Linked DNA regions of Telluria mixta. The protein of the gene in region 3 interacts with the protein of the main gene of each other region in a pairwise test. Links are inferred from orthologs where the notes say so. Each region holds a gene or a part of one and is shown on either strand. Other genes may lie near its edges.

Region 1 (7,772 bases), 3.2 Mb from region 3 along the record:
ATCTGGCGCGCGACGGCCCCTTCGGACGCGACGGCGTGGTCGTTCGACAGGCCGGACACGTCGGACGTCGCCATCCCGTTTTCCAGCATCTTTACGCGCGAGCCTTCCATGCCGCGGATGATGGGGCGCGACGCACCTGCGCCGAATGCGGAGGCGGATACGCCCAGTTCGTTCTGCAGCGTCTCGCCCAGCGAGCTGCCGACTTTGTCACGCAACTCGTCGCCCGCGAGCACTTTCGCCGGCGTCAGGATCTGGTCGCCTTCGCCGTTGCGCAACGGGCTGGCCGTGACGACGACCTGCTGGATCTTGCCGTCGTTGATGGTTTCTTGATCGTCGGCGCGGACGGCCGGGTGGAAGGCGAGCAGGAGCGCGCTGGCGAGCAGCGTACGTTCGATTTTCATGATTTTTCTACAATCTCAAGCGAATGGATAACGGCCCATACCGCCGGGACGTGCCGGGCGGTACGGGAAACAGCGGGAGGTGTTATCAGGCTTGAGGGGGTGCGCGCGACTGGAACGGGCAGGTCGTGAGCAGGCAGATGCCCGGAGTGGCCGGCACGGCGGGCGCGGCATAGGCCAGCTCGGCCGGGACGAATTGCCGCAGCGAGGAAGGCAGCGCAAACGCGATCTGGGCGCTGGCCGCGCACTGGCCGCACAGGTCGTGCAGGCCGGGCTTGGGCAGCTTGCCGGTGCCGTCGTCGGTGTCCGCCGTGGCTGCGGTCTGCTGGACGAGCGTGTCGGCGGCCTCCGCCCAGTGCGTATAGCCGTGTCCGACCGACAACTGCTGCGAAACGAGCAGCAGCAGCGACAGCAATACGTGGACCAGGCTACGGGACATGGGGACGGGATCGAAAGCGAACGGATATTGTACGCAGGGCCGTGCGGTTCTGCCAATCATACTTTCGGTAAGCTGCTGTCCGCCCATTGCGCGCCGGATGTTTCCAAAAACCGGGCTCTGACCCCGGTCTTGGGCAATAAAAAAGCCGGCCCGCAGGCCGGCTCGTCGATGCGAGCGGTGGGGATCAGTCGCGGTTGCCGAAGCCGATGCCCAGCAGTTGCAGCATGCTCGTGAACACGTTGTAGATGTCCAGATAGATGGCCAGTGTCGCGCTGATGTAGTTGGTCTCGCCGCCGTTCACGATCCGGTTCACGTCGAACAGGATGAAGGCGGAGAAGATCACCATCGCGAGCACCGACACGACCAGCATCAGCGCCGGCAGGTGCAGGAACACGTTGGCCAGGCCGGCCAGGATCACGACGATGGCGCCGGCGAACAGCCAGCTGCCCATGCCCGAGAAATCGCGCTTGGACACCGTCGCGATCGTCGCCATCGTGGCGAACACGGCCGCGGTACCGGCGAACGCGGTCATGATCAGGGTGCCGCCATTGCTGAAGCCGAGCGTGAAGCGCAGCAGCGGGGTCAGCCACAAGCCCATGAAGAACGTGAAGCCGAGCAGGATCGGTACGCCGGCCGCCGAGTTCTTGGTCTTCTCGATCGCGAAGATGAAGCCGAACGCGATGGCGAGGAACAGGATCACGCCCATGCCGCCGGCAAAGATCGGCAGGGCCATTTGCAGGCCGATGTATGCGCCGAGCACCGTCGGGACCATGGACAGTGCCAGCAACCAGTAAGTGTTGCGCAGCACGCGGTGACGCGTGGCCTGGATGGCCGAGACGTCGTAGGTTTTCTGCAGGCTGGGAATCATAATGCCTCCGTTGGAAGAAATCGCTTTGCTCCCCATATGGGGACTGGACCTGGCGTCAACAGGGGCAATGTGCCGGAAACGCAAGTTTTAAGTCTTGCATAAGGTCCGGCGCGCGCCCCATATGGACGAGGACTCATCATTGTCACTGTATCATCCGGCCTCCCTCCCACGCAATATCGGTAGGATGACGGATGTATGGTAAAATAGAAGGTTGATTGAGTTCCCAAATCTCGATTTAAACCTTTCTTTTTATTGGAGTTTTTAAATGGCAATCGAACGCACCCTGTCGATCATCAAACCTGACGCAGTCGCTAAAAACGTGATCGGCCAAATCTACAGCCGTTTCGAAGGCGCAGGCCTGAAGATCGTCGCTGCCCGTATGGCCCAGCTGTCGCGCGCCGAAGCCGAAGGTTTCTACGCTGTCCACAAAGAGCGTCCGTTCTTCAAGGATCTCGTCGACTTCATGATCTCGGGCCCGGTCATGATCCAGGTGCTGGAAGGCGAAGGCGCGATTGCCAAGAACCGCGAACTGATGGGCGCAACCGATCCGAAGAAAGCCGACAAGGGCACCATCCGCGCCGACTTCGCCGACTCGATCGACGCCAACGCCGTGCACGGTTCGGACGCCGCCGAGACCGCAGCTGTCGAGATCGCTTACTACTTCCCGGCACTGAACGTCTACTCGCGTTAATCTTTAGTAGCAATTATTTGTGTTGATCGGCCTCAGGCCGGTTTAACATTGCAATATCCCGCTCGCCCATGCTCGAAGAGCCCGGCGGGCGGGACTTATTTTGAAGGCACAGGATTCAATCATGGCAACTCTCACCAACTTGCTGGACTTCGATCCCGCGCAGCTCGTCGCTTACTGCGCCGAGTTGGGGGAGAAGCCGTTCCGCGCGAAACAGCTGCAGCGCTGGATCCACCAGTTCGGCGTCGCCAACTTCGACGACATGACCGACCTGGCGAAGTCGCTGCGCGAAAAACTCAAGACGCGCGCCGAAGTCCGTTCCCCGGCGATCATCAGCGACCACACGTCGAGCGACGGCACCCGCAAATGGCTCGTGGACGTCGGCAACGGCAATGCCGTCGAAACCGTGTTCATCCCGGAAGAGACGCGCGGCACGCTGTGCATCTCCACGCAGGCCGGCTGCGCCGTCAACTGCCGCTTCTGCTCGACGGGCAAGCAGGGCTTCAACCGCAACCTCAGCGTGTCCGAGATCATCGGCCAGCTGTGGATGGCCGAGTTCGAACTGCGCCGCACGAAGGGCATCGAGCCGGGGCCGAAGGGCGAGCGCCAGATCACGAACGTCGTCATGATGGGCATGGGCGAGCCGCTGCTGAACTTCGATCCGACCGTCACCGCGCTCAAGCTGATGCTGGACGATAACGCGTACGGCCTGTCGCGCCGCCGCGTGACCGTGTCGACGTCGGGCGTCGTGCCGAACATGGACAAGCTGTCGCAGGAATGCCCGGTGGCGCTGGCCGTGTCGCTGCACGGTTCGAACGACCCGCTGCGCGACATGCTCGTGCCGCTGAACAAGAAATACCCGCTGCGCGAGCTGATGGCCGCGTGCAAGCGCTACCTGGAATTTGCCCCGCGCGACTTCATCACGTTCGAATACTGCATGCTGGACGGCGTCAACGACACGGACGAGCATGCGCGCGAACTGGTCGCCCTCGTCAATGATCCGGTCGTCGGCGTGTCGTGCAAGTTCAACCTGATTCCGTTCAACCCGTTCCCGGAATCCGGCCTCGTGCGCTCGAAGAACCCGCGCATCAAGGCGTTTGCCCAGGTGCTGATGGACGCCGGCCTCGTCACGACGATCCGCAAGACGCGCGGCGACGACATCGACGCCGCCTGCGGCCAGCTGGCGGGCGAGGTCAAGGACCGTACCCGCGTAAACGAGCGCATGAGCAAGATGGCCGAATACCAGCAAAAATTCGGCCCTAACTTCGGCAAGATCGTGGAGATCTCGTCCTGATGCCGCGGCTGTCCGGACGCCTGGCCTGCGCGCTCGCCCTTCCTCTGCTGCTGGCGGCGTGCGCCGGCAATGGTGGCATGGCGGGCGAATCGCACGAGCTCAAGACGCTGTCCGACCAGACGGCCGCGGAAAAACGCGCCCAGATCCGCCTGCAACTGGCGGTGGGCTATTACCAGGAGCGCAAGTACGAGATCGCGCTGGACGAGGTGAAGCAGGCTATCGCCGCCAACCCGGACTCTGCCGACGCGTATGGCGTGCGCGCCCTGATCTACACGGCGATGGGCGAGAACCGCCTCGCCGACGAGAACTACCGGCACGCGCTGCGCCTGGCGCCGCGCAATCCGGATCTGTCGAACAATTACGGGCTGTTCCTGTGCGACGCCGGCGGCAAGCCGGCGGAGGCCATGACCTATTTCGATGCGGCGCTGAAGAATCCAAATTACGCGACGCCGGTCAAAGCCATGGTGAACGCAGGTAACTGCAGCCTGAAGATGAAGAATGTCGACGCGGCCGAGCGCTATCTGCTCGACGCCCTGCGTTACGATCCCGACCTGCCGGCGACGAGCGCCGGCCTGGGTCGGGTATATTTCGAGCGGCGCGATTACACCCGCGCCGGGTTTTTCATTAACCGCCTGACGGAGACAGCGAAGCTCGACACGCTGTCGGCCGACGTGCTGTGGCTGGCCATCCGGGTCAAGCACATGCTCGGCGACCGGGCCACGGAAGCTTCGCTGGCGGCGCAGTTGCGCAAGCGCTTCCCCGGCTCGCCCGAGTACGCGGCCTTCGAGCGCGGTGCCTTTAGTGAGTGAGACAACGACAATGAGTTCCGAGCGTGCAGATCAGCCGGCGACGCCCGACAACCAACCGCCTGTGCACGGTGTTCCCGGCCAGGTCCTGGCCGCGCAGCGCGAGGCGATGGGGTGGTCGGTCGAGCAGGTGGCCGACCAGTTGAAACTGGCGGTGCGCCAGGTCATCGCCCTGGAGGCGGGCGATTACGCGTCGCTGCCGAGTCCGGCCGTGACCCGCGGTTTCGTGCGGGCCTACGCCAAGCTGGTGAAGGTCGATCCGGCGCCGCTGGTGGCCCAGATCGCCATGGAGACCGAGCCCGCGCCCGATACGAGCGCCGTCACGGCGAACCGTCGCCCGACCCCGACCTCGTTCTCGCAATCCAGGTTCCCGAGCCACGGCAAGCGCTCGACCCTGCCGCTGGGAATGATCGCGGGCGCCGTCGTGGTCGTCGTGGCTGCCGCTGCCGCGGCATGGCACTTCGGCTTCGTGCCGGGCAGCCAGCATGCGGACACGGGCAGCACCGTGGCCACGCCGGCCGCGACCGGTGCCTCGACGGAGGCCGCCAACGGCAGCTCTGTCGAGACCCTGCAGAATCCTGCCGTGCCGCTGATTTCCGTGCCGGGCCCGAGCGCCAGCGCATCGGCACCGGCCACCGCGCCGGCTGGTACCGCGCCTGCGACCACGGCCGCGCCGGGTCCCGTCGTGAATGTGCCGGGCGCGACCGCGACCGGTGCGCCGCCGACGACCATTCCCGCGGCCCCGGCCGCAGCGCCCGGCGCCACGTCGCCCGCGACGCCGGCCCCGGCGACCGCGTCGGCTGTGCCGGCGCCAGCCCCTGCGGCCAGCGGCGCCAATGCCCTCGTGCTGAACGTGCGCGAAGACTCCTGGATCGAAGTCCGTCCGGCCAAGGGCGGCGCGCCGCTGTTCTCGCGCCTCGTCAAGGCGGGCAGCACGGAGACCGTCAACGTCGAGCAGCCCGTCCGCGTGACGGTCGGTAATCCGGGCGGCGTGACGGCGACGCTGCGCGGTACGGCCGTCTCCCTGCCGCAGGTGCCGGGCAAGACGATCTCGCGCGTCAATCTCCAGTAACAACGGAACACTCAGATGACTTTTTCGAACAACGCCAACGAGCCGATCGGTTCCGGCCCGCTGCCGCGCCGCGCCAGCCGCGGCGTGGTCGTGCAGCACGGCGCGCGCAAGGTGATGGTCGGCGGCGACGCCCCCGTCGTCGTGCAGTCGATGACGAACACGGACACGGCCGACGTGATCGGCACCGCCATCCAGGTCAAGGAACTGGCACGCGCCGGTTCCGAGATCGTGCGCATCACCGTGAACACGCCGGAAGCGGCGGCCGCCGTGCCCGCGATTCGCGAACAGCTCGACAGGATGGACGTGGACGTCCCCCTCGTCGGCGACTTCCACTACAACGGCCACCTGCTGCTGCGCGATTATCCCGAGTGCGCGCAGGCGCTGTCGAAATACCGCATCAATCCGGGCAACGTGGGGCAGGGCGCCAAGCGCGACACCCAGTTCGCGCAGATGATCGAAACCGCGATCCGCTACGACAAGCCGGTGCGCATCGGCGTCAATTGGGGCAGCCTGGACCAGGCGCTGCTGGCGCGCATCATGGACGAGAATGCCGCCCGCGCCCAGCCGTGGAGCGCGCAGTCGGTGATGTACGAAGCGCTGATCACGTCGGCGATCGAGAACGCGCAGCGCGCCGAGGAAATCGGCCTGGCGCGCGAGAAGATCGTCCTGTCGTGCAAGGTGTCGGGCGTGCAGGATCTCATCGCCGTCTACCGCGAACTGGGCAAGCGCTGCGACTACGCGCTGCACCTGGGCCTGACGGAAGCGGGCATGGGCAGCAAGGGCATCGTCGCGTCGACCGCGGCCCTGTCCGTGCTGCTGCAGGAAGGCATCGGCGACACGATCCGCATCTCGCTGACGCCGGAACCGGGCGGCGACCGCACGAAGGAAGTCGTCGTCGGCCAGGAAATCCTGCAGACGATGGGCCTCCGTAAATTCACGCCGATGGTGATCGCGTGCCCGGGCTGCGGCCGCACGACGTCGACCGTGTTCCAGGAACTGGCCGACAACATCCAGACCTTCCTGCGCGAGCAGATGCCGGAATGGAAGAAGACCTACCCGGGCGTGGAAGCGATGAACGTGGCCGTGATGGGCTGCATCGTGAACGGTCCAGGCGAGTCGAAGCACGCGAACATCGGCATCTCGCTGCCGGGCACGGGCGAATCGCCGGCGGCCCCGGTCTTTGTGGATGGGCAAAAGGTCGCTACACTGCGGGGCGAGCGGATCGTGGATGAGTTCAAGACGATCGTGCTCGATTACGTACAAAAGAATTACAGCCGCGACACCGTCGCGTAATACAGAAAATGTCCGAGAAAAAAGAGAAAATCGTCGCCATCAAAGGCATGAACGACATCCTGCCGGCCGACGCGCCGCTGTGGGAACTGTTCGAGAACACCGCGGAATCCGTGCTGAAGAGCTACGGCTACCAGAAGATCGTCACCCCGATCGTCGAAGAGACGGGCCTGTTCGCGCGCGCCATCGGCGCCGTCACCGACATCGTCGAAAAGGAGATGTATTCCTTCACCGATTCGATGAACGGCGACCAGCTGACCCTGCGTCCGGAAGGCACGGCCGGCGTCGTGCGTGCCGTCGTCGAGCACAACATGGCCTACGACGGTCCGAAGCGCCTGTGGTACAAGGGTCCGATGTTCCGCCACGAGCGTCCGCAGCGCGGCCGCTACCGCCAGTTCTTCCAGTTCGGCGCGGAAGCCATCGGCTTCTCCGGCCCGGACATCGACGCGGAACTGATCATGCTGTGCCGCCGCCTGTGGGACGACCTGGGCCTCGACAACATCCGCCTGGAGTTGAATTCGATCGGTAACGCGGAAGAGCGCCAGCGCCACCGCGCCGACCTGATCGCCTACTTCGAAGCGAACATCGACGTCCTCGACGCCGAAGCGAAGCGCCGCCTGCACGCGAACCCGCTGCGCATCCTGGACACGAAGAACCCGGCGATGCAGGACCTCGTCAACAACGCGCCGAAGCTGCTGGACTACCTGGGCGGCGAATCGCTCGCGCACTTCGAGGGCCTCAAGAAGATCCTCGATGCGAACAACGTCCAGTACACCGTGAACCCGCGTCTCGTGCGCGGCCTCGATTACTACAACCGCACCGTGTTCGAGTGGGTCACGGACATGCTGGGGGCGCAGGGTACCGTGTGCGCGGGCGGCCGCTACGATCCGCTGATCGAGACGTTCGGCGGCAAGCCG
Region 2 (7,696 bases), 270 kb from region 3 along the record:
GGTCAGGTTGACGGTCTTCGTCTCCAGCTTGCCATCCTTCTCGAACGCGAACGTGAGGCTGCCGCCCTGCACGACCGGGTCTTCGAACTGGCTGATCTGGTAACCCTTCGGCAGGTCGGGATAAAAGTAGTTCTTGCGCGCGAAGACGGATTGCGGCGCGATCTTGGCGCCGACCGCGAGGCCGAAGCGGATGGCGCGTTCGACGGCGCCCTTGTTCATCACGGGCAGCACGCCCGGCAGCGCCAGGTCGACGGGGCTCGCCTGCGTGTTCGGCTCGGCGCCGAACCTGATCGAGCTGCCGCTGAAGATTTTGGAGTTGGTCGTGAGCTGGACGTGGTTCTCAAGACCGATGACGACTTCCCATTGCATGGTGTTCTCTCTTGTATGTCAGTGCGTCAAACGCCTTCGGGCGCGCGCGTATGCCAATCCGTGGCTTGCTGGTACTGGTGCGCGATGTTCAGCAGCTTCGCCTCGGCGAAATAATTGCCGATGATTTGCAGGCCGACCGGGCGCTTGCCGTTCTTTTCACCCTGGCCGAAGCCGACCGGGATCGACATGCCGGGCAGGCCGGCGAGGCTGGTCGACAAGGTGAAGATGTCGGCCAGGTAGTTTGCCACCGGGTCGTTCGCCTTGGAACCCAGGTCCCACGCGACGCTCGGGGCCACCGGGCCCATGATCACGTCGCACTTGTCGCGGAACGCGGCCTGGAAGTCGTCGGCGATCAGGCGGCGGATCTTTTGCGCCTGCACGTAGTACGCGTCGTAGTAGCCGTGGCACAGCACGTACGTGCCGACCATGATGCGGCGCTGGACTTCCTTGCCGAAGCCCTGTGCGCGCGTCTTCTTGTACATGTCCTGCAGGTCCGTGTACTCCGGGGCGCGGTAGCCGTAGCGCACGCCGTCGAAGCGCGACAGGTTCGACGAGGCTTCCGCCGGCGCAATGATGTAGTAGACGGGGATCGACAGCGACGTCTTCGGCAGCGAGATCTCGACCAGCGTCGCGCCCAGCTTCACGAATTCGTCCAGCGCGGCGCGCACGGCCTGCTCGACGTCGCTTGCCAGGCCTTCACCGAAGTATTCCTTCGGCACGCCGATGCGCAGGCCGGTCAACGGTGCGTTCAGGTCGCGCGTAAAATCTTCGCGGGCATTGCCTTGCTCGGCTGTGAGGCTCGTCGAGTCGCGCTCGTCGAAGCCGACCATGTCGTTCAGCAGCAGGGCGCAGTCCTCGGCCGTGCGGGCCATCGGGCCGCCCTGGTCGAGCGACGAGGCGAACGCGATCATGCCGAAGCGCGACACGCGGCCGTACGTCGGCTTGATGCCGGTGATGCCGCAGAACGCGGCCGGCTGGCGGATCGAGCCACCGGTGTCGGTGCCGGTCGCGGCAGGCGCCAGGCGCGCGGCGATCGCGGCGGCCGAGCCACCCGACGAGCCGCCCGGCACGGCCAGCGCGTCCCACGGATTCTTGACGGCGCCGAATGCCGAGTTCTCGTTCGACGAGCCCATCGCGAATTCGTCGCAGTTCAGCTTGCCGAGCGTGACCATGCCGGCGTCGGCGAATTTCGTGACGACGGTCGCGTCGAACGGGCTGGTGTAGTTGCCCAGCATCTTCGAGGCCGCGGTCGAGCGCCAGCCCTGCGTGACGAAGATGTCCTTGTGGGCAATCGGAATACCGGTCAGCGGGCCGGCATTGCCTGCCGCGATGCGCGCATCGGCGGCCTTGGCTTGCGCCAGCGACAGTTCCGGATTTACATCCAGGAACGCGTTATGCTGGCTGGCGGCGATGCGGTCGAGGTAGTGCCGGGTCAGCTCCGTCGCCGAGACTTGTTTCGAGTGCAGGAGCGCGGACAGCTCCTTGATGGTTTTTTGATGCATCATGATGGTCGACGTTCGCAGCGGGTTATTCGATGACTTTCGGCACCAGGTACAGGCCGTCCTGGGTTTTCGGGGCCGGGGCCTGGTAGTCGTCGCGGTGGTTGTCTTCCGTCACCACGTCCTCGCGCAGGCGCAGGGGCAGGGCGAGCACGCTGGCCAGCGGTTGCGACAACGGCGCAACACCCGTGGTGTCGACGGCCTGCAACTGGTCGGCGAGGGCGAAGATCCCGTTCAGCTCGTTCAAGGCGATTTCGGCATGGGCTTCATCCATGTCGAGCTGGGCCAGGTTGGCGATCCGTTTTACGTCTGAAAGTGTCAGGGACATGGCAAAAAGCGCGGTTCGATACCGCGTTCAAAGATGAATGTGTAGATAATGAAATTTGGACAACGGCGCGCTAAAGCTGATAAAAGCTTTCTAATACCGTCGATCTCGCAGGCTGATATGGGCACGAAACCACCCGTTTTTCAGCGTTTAATCGGTAAATTATAAGGTAGAATGGCGGGCTAATGCGTTCTCCGGGCGAAACCTGCCCCGCTTCCACGCATGAAAAGCCCGCGAGGCGCTCGGCAGTCGCGGCAAGGATTCCCCGATTAATGTTAGGCGCACCCTATCGCGCATATCAGGACACACATGTTTGGTTTTTTACGTAGCTATTTCTCGAACGACCTGGCCATCGACCTGGGCACCGCCAACACACTGATCTACGTGCGCGGCCTGGGCATCGTGCTGGACGAGCCTTCGGTCGTCGCGATCCGCCAGGAAGGCGGTCCGAACGGCAAGAAGACGATCCAGGCGGTCGGCAAGGAAGCCAAGCAAATGCTCGGCAAGGTTCCCGGCAACATCGAAGCGATCCGTCCGATGAAGGATGGCGTGATCGCCGACTTCACCGTCACCGAGCAGATGCTCAAGCAGTTCATCCGCATGGTGCACGATTCGAAGTTCTTCCGTCCGTCGCCGCGCATCATCATCTGCGTGCCGTGCGGTTCGACCCAGGTCGAGCGCCGCGCGATCCGCGAATCGGCGCTGGGCGCCGGCGCGTCGCAGGTCTACCTGATCGAAGAGCCGATGGCGGCCGCGATCGGCGCCGGCCTGCCGGTATCCGAGGCGACCGGCTCGATGGTCGTCGACATCGGCGGCGGCACGACGGAAGTCGGCATCATCTCGCTGGGCGGCATGGTCTATAAAGGTTCCGTGCGCGTCGGCGGCGACAAGTTCGACGAAGCCATCGTCAACTACATCCGCCGCAACTACGGCATGCTGATCGGCGAACAGACCGCCGAGTCGATCAAGAAGGCAATAGGGTCGGCCTTCCCTGGCTCCGAAGTCAAGGAGATGGAAGTCAAGGGCCGCAACCTGTCGGAAGGCATCCCGCGTTCCTTCACCATCTCGTCCAACGAGATCCTGGAAGCGCTGACCGACCCGCTGAACAACATCGTCTCGGCCGTCAAGAACGCCCTCGAGCAGACCCCGCCGGAACTGGGCGCGGACATCGCCGAGAAGGGCATGATGCTGACCGGCGGCGGCGCACTGCTGCGCGACCTGGACCGCCTGCTGATGGAAGAGACCGGCCTGCCGGTGCTGGTGGCCGAGGATCCGCTGACCTGCGTCGTGCGCGGTTCGGGCATGGCGCTCGAGCGCATGGACAAGCTGGGCTCGATCTTCTCGTACGAGTAACCCGGCCGTGGCTGCGCGGATAGGGCGTGTGACCGTTCCGGCGATCCTGCGGGGACGCTCCACGTTGCACGCGCTGCCCGCGTTTGGTGTCGCCCGTCTGCCGCAACCCCGCGCCGGGCGTCTGGATTGACGCGGGCGCCGGTCGCCCGCATTATTGGAAGTCATGGAATACAGTCCTCCGCCGCTGTTCAAGCAAGGCGCCCCCGCAAGGGTCAAGGTGACCGTGTTCGCTCTCCTGTCGATCGCGCTGCTCGTGGTCGACGCCCGCCTGCACGCGCTCACCGCCGTGCGCCAGGTGGCGGCAACGGTCCTGTACCCGTTCCAGATGGCTGCCCTGGCCCCGCGTGACGCGCTGGCCAACATGGGCACGTATTTTTCCTCGATCTCCGCGCTGCAGAAGGAAGTGCGCGACCTGAAGAGCCAGCAGGTCGCGATGGCCCAGGCCATGCAGCAGGCGCAGCTCCAGATGGCCGAGAACACGCAGCTGCGCCGCCTGATGGATGCGCGCGAGCACCTGCCCGTGCATTCGATGATGAGCGAGATCCTGTACGACGCGCGCGATCCGTCCACGCGCCGCGTGGTGCTCGACCGCGGCACCCGCAACGGCGTCAAGCTCGGCCTGCCCGTGATCGACAACGCCGGCGTCGTCGGCCAGGTCACGCGCGTGTTCCCGTTCACGTCCGAAGTCACGCTCCTCACCGACAAGGAGCAGGCGATCCCCGTGCAGGTGCTGCGCAACGGCCTGCGCAGCGTCGCGTATGGCCGCGGCCAGTCGGGTCTTCTCGACCTGCGCTTCGTCGCGCCGAACGCCGACATCCAGGTCGGCGACGTGCTCGTGACGTCCGGCCTGGACGGCGTCTACCCGGCCGGCCTCGCGGTGGCCAAGGTGATCCAGGTCGAGAACGTGGCGCAGGGCGCCTTCGGCCGCGTCGTGTGCCAGCCGCTGGCCGGCATCGACCGCCACCGCCAACTGCTGATCGTGATGTCCGACCAGCCGCTGCCGCCGCGCCCGGCCACGGATGCGCCGAAGGCCAACGCCGGCACCACGTCGAAGAAGAACCTGCCGCGCATGGAACCCGTGCCGCCGCTGCCGCTGCCGCCGCAACCGCTGGCACCGGCCGTCGCGCCGGCCGCGAACGGCGCCGCGCCCGCGCGCCCGAATCCGGCCGCTGCTGCGCGTACGCCGGCTGCAACGCAGGCCGCCGCGCCGGCCACAACGCCAGCCGTGCGGGCGCCGGCGACGACGCCCGCCGCCGGCGCGCCGGCCGCGGCAGCGCCCGCACGTAATCCAGCCACCGTCGCGCCGACCCAGCCTGCACCGGCTGCGCCGAAGGAGGGGACCTGATGCCGACGACAAACCGTCCGCACTACATCCTGTTGCCGGTCAGCCCGCTGTTCATCGCGTTCAGCCTGGTCTGCGCATTCATGCTCAACCTGCTGCCGTGGGGCCGCTGGGTCGGCGCGCCGGACTTCGTCGCGCTGGTGCTCGTGTTCTGGGGCATCCATCAGCCGCGCAAGGTCGGCATCGGCATCGCGTTCTGCATGGGCCTCCTGATGGACGTGCACGACGCCACGCTGCTGGGCGAGAACGCCCTCGCGTACACCTTGCTGTCGTACCTGGCGATCATGATCCACCGCCGCGTGCTGTGGTTCCCGCTCGTCACGCAGGCGATGCACGTGTTCCCGCTGCTGCTGCTCACGCAGGCGATCCAGGTGATGGTGCGCTTCTTCGTCACGGGCCGCTTCCCCGGCGCGCTCGTGTTCATCGAAAGCGTGATCGCCGTCGCGCTGTGGCCCGTGATCACGTGGCTGCTGCTGGCGCCGCAGCGCCGCGCGGTCGACAAGGACCATACGCGTCCGATCTGAAGACTTTTGATCGCATTCCCGAATGACCGAGATTAAAGACAGTGATCGCGAGATCCACCTGTTCCGCATGCGCCTGACGGCGATGGTGTTGTTCGTCTTCATCTGCTTCGGCCTGCTCGTCGCACGCTTCGTCTGGCTGCAGGTCGTCAAGCACAGCCAGTACATGGCACAGGCCGAGGACAACCGCATCGCACTGGTCCCCATCGTGCCGAACCGCGGCCTGATCGTCGACCGCAACGGCGTCGTCCTGGCCAGCAACTACTCCGCCTACACCCTCGAGATCACGCCGTCGAAGCTGGAAGCGAACCTCGATTCCGTCATCGACGAACTGGCGAAGCTCGTCACGATCGAACCGAAGGACAGGAAACGTTTTAAACGCCTGATGGAAGAGTCGAAGAATTTTTCCAGCGTCCCGATCCGCACCCGCCTGACCGACGACGAAGTGGCGCGCTTCACCGCGCAGCGCTTCCGCTTCCCCGGCGTGGAAGTGCAGGCGCGGCTGTTCCGCCAGTATCCGCTGGGCGAAGTCGCCTCGCACGTGCTGGGCTACATCGGCCGCATCAACCAGGCCGAGGCCAAGGTGCTCGATGCCAGCGACGATGCCGCCAACTACAACGGCACGGACCACATCGGCAAGGAAGGCCTGGAAAAGAGCTACGAGCGCCAGCTGCACGGCCAGACAGGCTACGAGGAAGTGGAGCGCTCGGCCGGCGGCCGCGCGATCCGCACCCTGTCGCGCACGCCGCCGACGCCGGGCAACAACCTGATCCTGTCGATCGACATCGAGCTGCAGAAGGTCGTCGAGGAGGCGTTCGGCAATTACCGCGGGGCGCTGGTCGCCATCGAACCGGCGACGGGCGACGTGCTCGCGTACGTGTCGCGGCCCGGCTTCGACCCGAACCTGTTCGTCGACGGCATCGACAGCCAGAGCTGGACGGAACTGAATACGTCGCTCGACAAGCCGCTGATGAACCGTCCGCTGTCCGGCACCTACCCGCCCGGTTCGACGTTCAAGCCGTTCATGGCGCTGGCCGCGCTGGAGCTGGGCCTGCGCCGTCCCGAGTACGGCATCAGCGACCCCGGCTTCTTCGTGCTGGGCGGCCACCGCTTCAACGACGACAAGAAGGGCGGCCACGGCTACGTCGACATGTACCGCTCGATCGTGATGTCGTGCGACACGTATTACTACCAGCTCGGCAACGAGATGGGCATCGACCGCCTGCACGACTTCATGCAGCCGTTCGGCTTCGGCGACAAGACCGGCATCGACCTCGAACACGAGAAGACGGGCGTGCTGCCGTCGCAGCAATGGAAGCGCGACCGGTTCAAGAAGAACCGCGCGGCGCAGAAGTGGGTCGGCGGCGACACGATCTCGATCTCGATCGGCAACGGCTTCAACAGCTATACGCCGCTGCAGATGGCGCACGCCGTGGCGACGCTCGCCAACGACGGCGTCATCATGAAGCCACACCTCGTCAAGCTGCTCGAGGACGGCGGCAATCATGCGCGCACGCCGACCGTGGCAAAGGAATCCGGCCGCATCGCGCTCAAGCAGCAGAACATCGACGTCATCAAGCGCGCCATGGTCGGCGTGACGGCGGACCAGAGCGGCACGGCGTTCATCCCATTCCGCAACGTGCAGTACACGGTGGCCGGCAAAACGGGTACGGCGCAGGTCGTGGGCCTGCGAGGCCAGAAATACAATGCCGCCGCGACGCCGGAACGCCTGCGCGACAACGCGTTGTTCGTCGCGTTCGCCCCGGCCGATCATCCGCGCATCGCGCTCGCGATCGTCGTGGAAAACGCCGGCTTCGGCGCGACCGTGGCGGCGCCGATCGCGCGCAAGGCGCTCGATTACTACCTGCTCGGCAAGCGTCCGGGCGACGCGGACAAGCCGGCGCCGAAGCCCGTCGACCCGGTCCCGGCCGACGAAGACCAGGTGGCGCCCACGGCCGGTGCCGATTTCAGGCCGGGCGGCGAGACCCCCGGCAACAAGGACTGAACCATGGCGCATTTCCCCGAACGCCGCTCGCTCAGCCGGCGCCTCAAACCGTATTTCACCGTCTTCGATCCGGCCCTGTCGCTGATCCTGTTCCTGCTGCTGTGCACGGGCCTCGTCACGCTGTCCTCGGCCGGCCACGACTTCCCCGGCCGCCTGGAAGGCCAGATCCGCAACATCATCGCGGCCTTCGTGTTCATGTGGGCGGCCGCCGTCGTGCCCCCGCAGACCCTGCTGCGCCTCGCCGTGCCGATCTATACGTTCGGCGTCGCGCTGCTGCTCGCC
Region 3 (7,866 bases):
CGGCCTCGATCGGTTCGCCTTCCGGCATCTTGAGGCGGTCCATCACGGCGCGCACGCGGTCGCCCGCGAAGATGCGCAGCAACGGGTCGTCCAGCGACAGGTAGAAGCGCGACGAACCCGGGTCGCCCTGGCGACCGGAACGGCCGCGCAGCTGGTTGTCGACGCGGCGCGACTCGTGGCGTTCGGTGCCGATGATGTGCAGGCCGCCCTGCGCGACGACGTGGTCGTGCAGCGACTGCCATTCCTCGCGCAGCTTGGCCGATTGCTCGGCCTTCTGTTCCGGCGTCAGCGCCTCGTCGGCCTCGATGAACTGGATCTGCTTCTCGACGTTGCCGCCCAGGACGATGTCGGTACCGCGGCCCGCCATGTTGGTGGCGATGGTGATCATCTTCGGACGACCAGCCTGCGCGATGATCTCCGCCTCGCGTGCGTGCTGCTTCGCGTTCAGCACGTTGTGCGGCAGCTTGGCCTGGTCCAGGATACCCGACAGCAGTTCCGAGTTCTCGATCGACGTCGTGCCGACGAGGACCGGCTGGCCGCGCTCGTAGCAGTCGCGGATGTCGTTCAGCATCGCCTGGTATTTTTCCTGCGCCGTCTTGTACACCTGGTCCTGGCGGTCCTTGCGCTGCGACGGACGGTTCGGCGGGACGACGACGGTTTCCAGGCCGTAGATCTCCTGGAATTCGTACGCTTCCGTATCCGCCGTACCGGTCATGCCGGACAGCTTGCCGTACATGCGGAAGTAGTTCTGGAAGGTGATCGAGGCCAGCGTCTGGTTCTCGTTCTGGATGCGCACACCCTCTTTCGCTTCCACGGCCTGGTGCAGGCCGTCGGACCAGCGGCGCCCCGTCATCAGGCGGCCGGTGAATTCGTCGACGATCACGACTTCGTTGTTCTGCACGACGTAGTGCTGGTCCTTGTGGTACAGCACGTGCGCGCGCAGGGCGGCGTACAGGTGGTGGATCAGCGTGATGTTGGCGGCGTCGTACAGCGAGGCGCCTTCCGGCAGCAGGCCCATCTTCGTGAGGATGGCCTCGGCCTTCTCGTGGCCGGCCTCGGTCAGCAGCACGGTGTGCGCCTTCTCGTCCTTCGTGTAGTCGCCCGGGACTTCGATGTTGCCCTTGCCGTCCGGGGTCTCCTCGCCGATCTGCAGGGTCAGCAGCGGCGGGACTTCGTTGATCTTGTGGTACAGCTCCGTGTGGTTCTCGGCCTGGCCGGAGATGATCAGCGGGGTGCGCGCTTCGTCGATCAGGATCGAGTCCACCTCGTCGACCACGGCGAAGTTCAGGCCACGCTGCACGCGCTCGCGCATCTCGTAGACCATGTTGTCGCGCAGGTAGTCGAAGCCGTACTCGTTGTTGGTGCCGTAGGTGATGTCGGAGCCGTAGGCTTTCTGCTTGCTGTCGTGATCCATCTGCGACAGGTTCACGCCGGTGCTCAGGCCGAGCCAGCCGTACAGGCGGCCCATCTGTTCGGCGTCGCGCTGGGCCAGGTAATCGTTGACCGTCACGACGTGCACGCCCTTGCCGGACAGCGCGTTCAGGTACACGGGCAGGGTCGCCATCAGCGTTTTACCTTCGCCGGTGCCCATCTCGGCGATCTTGCCGTAGTGGAGGACCATGCCGCCGATCAGCTGCACGTCGAAGTGGCGCATCTTCATGACGCGCTTGGCAGCTTCGCGGCAGACGGCGAAGGCTTCCACGAGGATGTCGTCCAGCGTGGCGCCCCGGCCAGGCGTTGCTTGAATTCGTTTGTCTTTGCCTGGAGATCGGCATCGGACAGCGCTTCCATCTGCGGCTCGAGCGCGTTGATCTCGCGTACGGATTTTTGGTATTGCTTGAGCAGACGCTGGTTACGGCTGCCGAAAATCTTGGTCAGGAATGACATGCTGTGTTCTTCAAAAGTACGCCGCGAAAAAGGTCCGAGGAGCCCAGGATGATAGCAAAAACATATCTACCCGAGAGCACCAATGGCAAAAAGCCACCGATTTTATCATGCGATCCGGCCACACTTGGGGGTCGCCCGGCGGATCACAAGTGCGGCTGGCAAAAAATGTTATCAAACTGCATTCGATTTCACACAACGCGCACGATTCTTGGCGGCAGGGTGCGCGGCTGTGGTATGTTCCAAGCATGCAGTCTTCTAATCAGCAGCGTCCATTCCATATCTACGGCACCCGCGACCGCAAGACGGCCTTCGGCGCCACCGACTTCCTGCGCGCCAACGACCGCCTCGCGGCCCTGATGCCGACCGCCCTGCGCGTGGGCAATCTGCAGCGTGACGTCAAGGTCATCCTGCCGCCGATGTACGCCGGCTGCGACGTGCTGTCGTTCCAGGATGCCGTGCTGACCCTCGCCGTGCCCTCTTCCGCCGTCGCGGCCAAGCTCAAGCAGCAGCTGCCCAAGCTGCAGGCGGGTTTGCAGAAAAAGGGATGGCAGGTGGAGAACGTGCGCATCAAGATCCAGATGCGGCCTAACGTGCCCGTGCGCGAGGAGGCGAAGCCGTCCTCGCTGACCTTGCCGCCGACGGCGGTGGATGCGTTCGAGCAGTTGGGAGAGACGTTGCCGGAAACGCCGCAGAACGCGGCGCTGATCGCGGCAATCAGAAGGCTGGCGGAGCGACGCAAGTAGGGTGGACAGCTCCACCCGGCGATGTGCTGTGACGTGGCGTATCCGCCGTCCACGCGTTCATGCAGCGTCGGCGCACCATCAGGTCAGCGCCCACTCCCGCTCCATCTGCGCGCCGTAGGACACCGGCGCCCGCTCCTGCGCCTCGAACGTGACGATCTCGTAGGATTCCGGATGCGCCAGCAACTCGCGCAGCAGCAGGTTGTTCAGGCCATGGCCCGACTTGTGCGCCTCGTAGCTGGCCAGAAGCGGCGAGCCGACGAGGTACAGGTCGCCGATCGCGTCGAGGATTTTATGACGCACGAACTCGTCGTCGTAGCGCAGGCCGTCCGCATTCAGGATCCGGTATTCGTCCATCACGATCGCGTTTTCCAGCGAACCGCCGCGCGCCAGGCCCATGCCGCGCAGGCTTTCCACGTCCTGCATGAAGCCGAACGTGCGGGCACGCGCCACGTCGTGCACGTACGAGACCTTGCCGAAGTCGACGACGGCGCGCTGCGTCGTGCCGTCCACGGCCGGGTGGTTGAATTCGATGAAGAAGTCGAGCTTGAAGCCGTCGTATGGCGTGAGGCGCGCCCATTTCTCGTTGGCGCCGCTGCCCTGGCGGACTTCCACGGGTTTCAGCACGCGGATGAATTTCTTGGGCACGGCCTGCTCCTGCACGCCCGCCTGCTGCAGCAGGAAGACGAACGACGACGCGGAACCGTCCATGATCGGGATTTCTTCGGCCGTGACGTCGACGTACAGGTTGTCGATGCCGAGGCCGGCGCAGGCCGACATCAGGTGCTCGACGGTCGAGACGCGCGCATTGCCCTGCGTGAGCACCGACGCCATGCGGGTATCGCCCACGATATCGGCATTCGACGGGAACTCGACGATAGGGTCGAGATCGACGCGGCGGAACACGATGCCCGTATCGGCGGCCGCCGGACGCAGGGTCAGCTCGACCTTGGTTCCGGAGTGCAGGCCGACACCTGTCGTGCGGACCAATTGTTTGATGGTTCGTTGTTTGAGCATCGTTCGATTATATCGTAGGGCTTTCGCGCCTGCCGGAGGCCCCCACCCGGCGGTGGCTGGAACACCACGTTTTCACGGATGCTCGGCCTCCGCGTGGGTGGTTTCGTGGCGGATCAGGTACAGGCCACTGCCGATGATGATGGCGGCACCCAATAAAGTGTATTCATCTGGCAAGGTTTTCCACATGAGCCAGTCGATCGCCACGCCCCACGCGAGGGCCGTATACTCGAACGGCGCCACCACGGACGCCTCGCCATGGCTGAACGCTTCCGTCAGCGCCAGCTGGCCGAAGAAGCCGCTGACGGCCAGCATCAGGATCAGCAGCAGGTGCTCCGCCTGCACGGGCACCCATGCAGGCGCGGCCATGGGCGTCGCGCCGGTGGCCATCAGCACCATCAGCCAGAACATCATGTGCTCGCCCCGATCCGTGCGCGCGAGTACGCGTCCGGCCACGGCCGAGACGGCATAGCATACGGCCGCGATCAGCACCGCGAGGCCGCCCAGCGAGAAAAAGCCGGCGCCGGTCGGCCGCAGCACGACGAGCACGCCGGCCATGCCGACGCCGATCGCGATCCAGCGCGCACCGTTTACGCGCTCGCCCAGCACGAACACGGACAGCGCCGTGATCAGGATCGGACCGACGAAGAAAATCGAATACGCTTCGGCCAGCGACAGCGTCTTGAGGCCGTACGTGAACAGGGCCAGCATCGCGATGCCGATCGCGCCGCGCAGCAGGTGCAGCGGCCAGCGGATGCGCAGCAGCGAGCGCTGCCCGCCGCGCCAGAACAGGTACGCGCCGACGAGCGGCAGCGCGGACAGCGCGCGGATCGCCGCCACCTGCAGCGCCGGGAAATGCGCGGACAGGAGCTTCATCGTCATGTCCATGATGGAGAACATGGCGACGCAGACCAGCATCGCGCGGATGCTGCGCATGTTCCCGGCAAGCCGGCTCACGGGCGCATCTCTCACAGCCGCAGCTCCATGAACAGCGACAGCGGATCCTCCCGGTGGTCGCCGAACGGTGCCCGGCGCTCGAAGCCGAGGCGCTCGTACAAACCGATGGCTTCCGGCTGATGAATGCCGGTCTCCAGCCGCAGCACCGACAGGCCGGACATCCGCGCGAACATCACGAGGTGTTCGAGCAGCTTGCGGCCCGTCCCCAGTCCGCGCCTGCGCTCGTCGACGAACATGCGTTTGACTTCGCCATATTCCTGCTTGTTGACGAGCGCCGCGCAGCCCACCGCCGCGCCGTCCACGTCGCGCGCCACGAGGAACAGCACGTCGCCCTGCATGAGCGACGCGATGTCCATCAGGTGGTTGCTCTCGGCCGGATACAGCGCGGCGCAGTACGCGTCGAGACGCGCGAGCATGTCGCGCACCTCGGGCTGGTCCGGCGATTCGGTGTTGATGATCAAGCGTCGATCAGCCCAGTTGCTTGAGCAGCGTCTCGGCCGACGACACGTCGAAGCCACCGCTCTCGACGTTCAGCTGCTTGACGACGCCGTCCTGCACGAGCATCGAGTAGCGCTTCGAGCGCACGCCGAAGCCCTTGGCGACGAGGTCGAATTCCAGGCCGAGGGCCTTGGTGAACGCGGCGCTGCCGTCGGCCATCATGCGCACGATGCCGGTGGCCTTCTGGTCGCGGCCCCACGCGCCCATCACGAATGCGTCGTTGACGGAGATGCACCAGATCTCGTCGACACCCTTGGCTTTCAGCCGGTCGGCCAGCTGGATGTAGCCGGGCAGGTGCTGGGCCGAGCAGGTCGGGGTGAAGGCGCCGGGTAGGCCGAAGATGGCGATGGTCTTGCCTTTCACGAGGTCGGCCACGTTGAACGTGTTCGGGCCGAGCGCGCAGCCTTCGGTTTCGACGTCGATGAATTCCTGCAGGGAGCCTTCGGGCAGGCGGTCGCCGATCTGGATCGTCATGGTGGTATTCCTTTCAAGTTTCAAGAACCCGCAAGTATGCCTGATCCAGCCCAAACCGGGGTCAGAGCCCTTATTTTGGCAACTGCCCGCAAGCTATTTCCAAAAATCGGGCTCTGACCCCGGTGTTGAAAAACGAAAGGCCAGGCTGCTTGGAACAGCCTGGCCCCGCATCATGGAGCGCCGGTGGTCAGCCGGCGTTGGAGTCTGCTACTTAGTCGGCTTGCTTGCGCAGGAACGCCGGGATGTCGTAGGTCTCGACACCGTTGTTCTGCATCGCGCGCACCTGCTCGGAGGCCTGCTCGCGGCGCCACACGGCCGGCTGCTTCATGCCGTCCATCGCGCCGGCGCCGGTCGCCGTACCCATGGTCACGCCGGCCGTCACGCCCGGGGTGCCGGACATCATCGGCGCGCCGTACGTGCCGGTGCGCAGGACCTGCTGCGGCTGCACCAGCGAGATGTTGGCCTTGTTCTTGCCCAGGCCCGTCGCGACGACGGTCACGCGCAGTTCGTCGCCCATCTCGTCGTCGTAGGCGATGCCTTGTGCGATCGCGGCGTCCGGCGCAGCGAAGGCGCGCACGGCGGCCATGACTTCCTTGATCTCCTTACCTTTCAGGCCGCGCGACGCGGTGACGTTTACCAGCACGCCCTTCGCGCCCGACAGGTCGATGCCGTCCAGCAGCGGCGAAGCGACGGCCTGTTCGGCGGCGATGCGCGCGCGGTCGACGCCCGACGCGGTCGCGGTGCCCATCATGGCCTTGCCCTGCTCGCTCATGATGGTCTTCACGTCGTTGAAGTCGACATTGATGTGGCCCGGGACGTTGATGATCTCGGCGATACCGGCGACGGCGTTGTTCAGCACATCGTCCGCATGCTTCATCCAGTCCAGCATCGATTCGTCTTCGTAGATGTCTTCCAGTTTTTCGTTCAGGATGACGATCAGCGAGTCGACGTGCTTGGTCAGTTCGTTCAGGCCGTTTTCGGCGACGTCCATGCACTTCTGGCCTTCGTACGAGAACGGCTTCGAGACGACGGCCACGGTCAGCGCGCCCAGGCTCTTGGCGACTTCCGCGACGATCGGCGCGGCGCCGGTGCCCGTGCCGCCGCCCATGCCGGCGGCGATGAAGACCATGTGCGCACCGCGCAACGCGTCTTCGATGCGCATGCGCGATTGCTCGGCCAGCTGGCGGCCGATTTCCGGACGCATGCCCGCACCCAGGCCGGACTCGCCGATCTGGATGATGTTGTGGGCGCTGGATGCGGCCAGCGCCTGGGCGTCGGTATTCGCCGCGATGAACTCCACGCCGGCCACGCCCTTGTTGATCATATGCTGGACCGCATTGCCACCCGCGCCGCCAACGCCGACGACCTTGATGACGGTGCCCAATGCTGCGTTATCGACCATATCGAACTCCATGATGAACTCCTAATCTCGATGAGCCGTTTCCAAGCCCGAATCCTCGCGGACATCGCCAGGACTCGAGATTGGAAACGCGCCACTATTTTAAAAATGTTTCGTGTCCGTTACCAAGCAAATCTGCTACTAGCTGTTACTAAACCTCGAAAAACCCGCCACGCGTTGCGTTTACGTTGTTCCCATCCTGGCTCACGCGCGCCGCGGTCCTCCGCCGCCTCAGAAATTCCCGAGGAACCACTCTTTCATTCGTTGCCACACTGCCTTCACCGATCCATCCTGACGCGTGACGATGTGACCGCGCAGGTACTGTTTTTTCGCTTCCAGCAGCAGACCGAGGACCGTCGCGTAGCGCGGGCTGCGCACGACGTCCGCCAGTTGCCCCCGGTATTCCGGCGTGCCGAGGCGCGCCGGTTTCAGGAAGATGTCTTCCGCCATTTCGATCATGCCCGGCATGATCGACGAGCCGCCCGTCAGCACGATGCCCGACGAGAGCACGCCTTCGTAGCCGGACTCGCGCACGACCTGGTGCACCATCGCGAACAGTTCTTCCACGCGCGGCTCGATCACGGCCGCCAGCGCCTGGCGCGACAGCGCACGCGGACCGCGGTCGCCGAGGCCCGGCACTTCCAGCGACTCGCCCGGATCGGCCAACACCTGCTTGGCCACGCCGTAGCGGATCTTGATCTCTTCCGCCTCGCCCGTCGGCGTGCGCAGCGCCATCGCGATGTCGCTCGTGATCTGGTCGCCGGCGATGGGGATCACGGCCGTGTGGCGGATCGCGCCATCGCTGAAGACCGCGATGTCGGTGGTGCCGCCGCCGATGTCGATCAGCACGACGCCCAGTTCCTTCTCGTCGTTCGTCAGCACGGAATCGGCCGACGC

Evidence for each region. The genes of interacting proteins can lie anywhere in the genome.
Region 1: the proteins of ftsZ (region 3) and rlmN interact in binary tests that used the Escherichia coli proteins (3 or more experiments, as listed by UniProt). The link is inferred for Telluria mixta from one-to-one orthologs.
Region 2: the proteins of ftsZ (region 3) and P0M04_RS04615 interact in binary tests that used the Escherichia coli proteins (3 or more experiments, as listed by UniProt). The link is inferred for Telluria mixta from one-to-one orthologs.

The regions. Positions count from the first base shown.
Region 1 is NZ_CP119520.1:3,937,658-3,945,429, forward strand. The notes cover bases 1,712-4,600. They hold rlmN (dual-specificity RNA methyltransferase RlmN), read left to right. Parts: upstream 1,712-2,514; coding sequence 2,515-3,687; downstream 3,688-4,600. Other genes in these bases: ndk (nucleoside-diphosphate kinase), read left to right, coding at 1,971-2,396; pilW (type IV pilus biogenesis/stability protein PilW), read left to right, coding at 3,687-4,496; P0M04_RS17495 (RodZ domain-containing protein), read left to right, coding at 4,507-4,600. Also shown: P0M04_RS17465 (TonB-dependent receptor), read right to left, coding at 1-401; P0M04_RS17470 (hypothetical protein), read right to left, coding at 487-837; P0M04_RS17475 (Bax inhibitor-1/YccA family protein), read right to left, coding at 1,022-1,705; more of P0M04_RS17495, read left to right, coding at 4,601-5,565; ispG (flavodoxin-dependent (E)-4-hydroxy-3-methylbut-2-enyl-diphosphate synthase), read left to right, coding at 5,581-6,858; hisS (histidine--tRNA ligase), read left to right, coding at 6,867-7,772.
Region 2 is NZ_CP119520.1:1,028,439-1,036,134, reverse strand. What follows is about bases 1,712-4,524. They hold P0M04_RS04615 (rod shape-determining protein), read left to right. Parts: upstream 1,712-2,502; coding sequence 2,503-3,546; downstream 3,547-4,524. Other genes in these bases: mreC (rod shape-determining protein MreC), read left to right, coding at 3,710-4,524; gatC (Asp-tRNA(Asn)/Glu-tRNA(Gln) amidotransferase subunit GatC), read right to left, coding at 1,897-2,196; gatA (Asp-tRNA(Asn)/Glu-tRNA(Gln) amidotransferase subunit GatA), read right to left, coding at 1,712-1,871. Outside these bases: Asp-tRNA(Asn)/Glu-tRNA(Gln) amidotransferase subunit GatB, read right to left, coding at 1-369; more of gatA, read right to left, coding at 396-1,711; more of mreC, read left to right, coding at 4,525-4,891; rod shape-determining protein MreD, read left to right, coding at 4,891-5,412; mrdA (penicillin-binding protein 2), read left to right, coding at 5,435-7,414; rod shape-determining protein RodA, read left to right, coding at 7,418-7,696. UniProt on the Escherichia coli protein: Forms membrane-associated dynamic filaments that are essential for cell shape determination. Acts by regulating cell wall synthesis and cell elongation, and thus cell shape.
Region 3 is NZ_CP119520.1:760,169-768,034, forward strand. Bases 4,884-7,866 are described here. They hold ftsZ (cell division protein FtsZ), read right to left. Parts: upstream 6,985-7,866; coding sequence 5,782-6,984; downstream 4,884-5,781. Other genes in these bases: P0M04_RS03340 (GNAT family N-acetyltransferase), read right to left, coding at 4,884-5,059; P0M04_RS03345 (peroxiredoxin), read right to left, coding at 5,067-5,570; ftsA (cell division protein FtsA), read right to left, coding at 7,201-7,866. In the rest of the region: P0M04_RS03325 (DciA family protein), read left to right, coding at 2,133-2,630; lpxC (UDP-3-O-acyl-N-acetylglucosamine deacetylase), read right to left, coding at 2,709-3,644; P0M04_RS03335 (DMT family transporter), read right to left, coding at 3,717-4,559; more of P0M04_RS03340, read right to left, coding at 4,610-4,883. UniProt on the Escherichia coli protein: Essential cell division protein that forms a contractile ring structure (Z ring) at the future cell division site. The regulation of the ring assembly controls the timing and the location of cell division.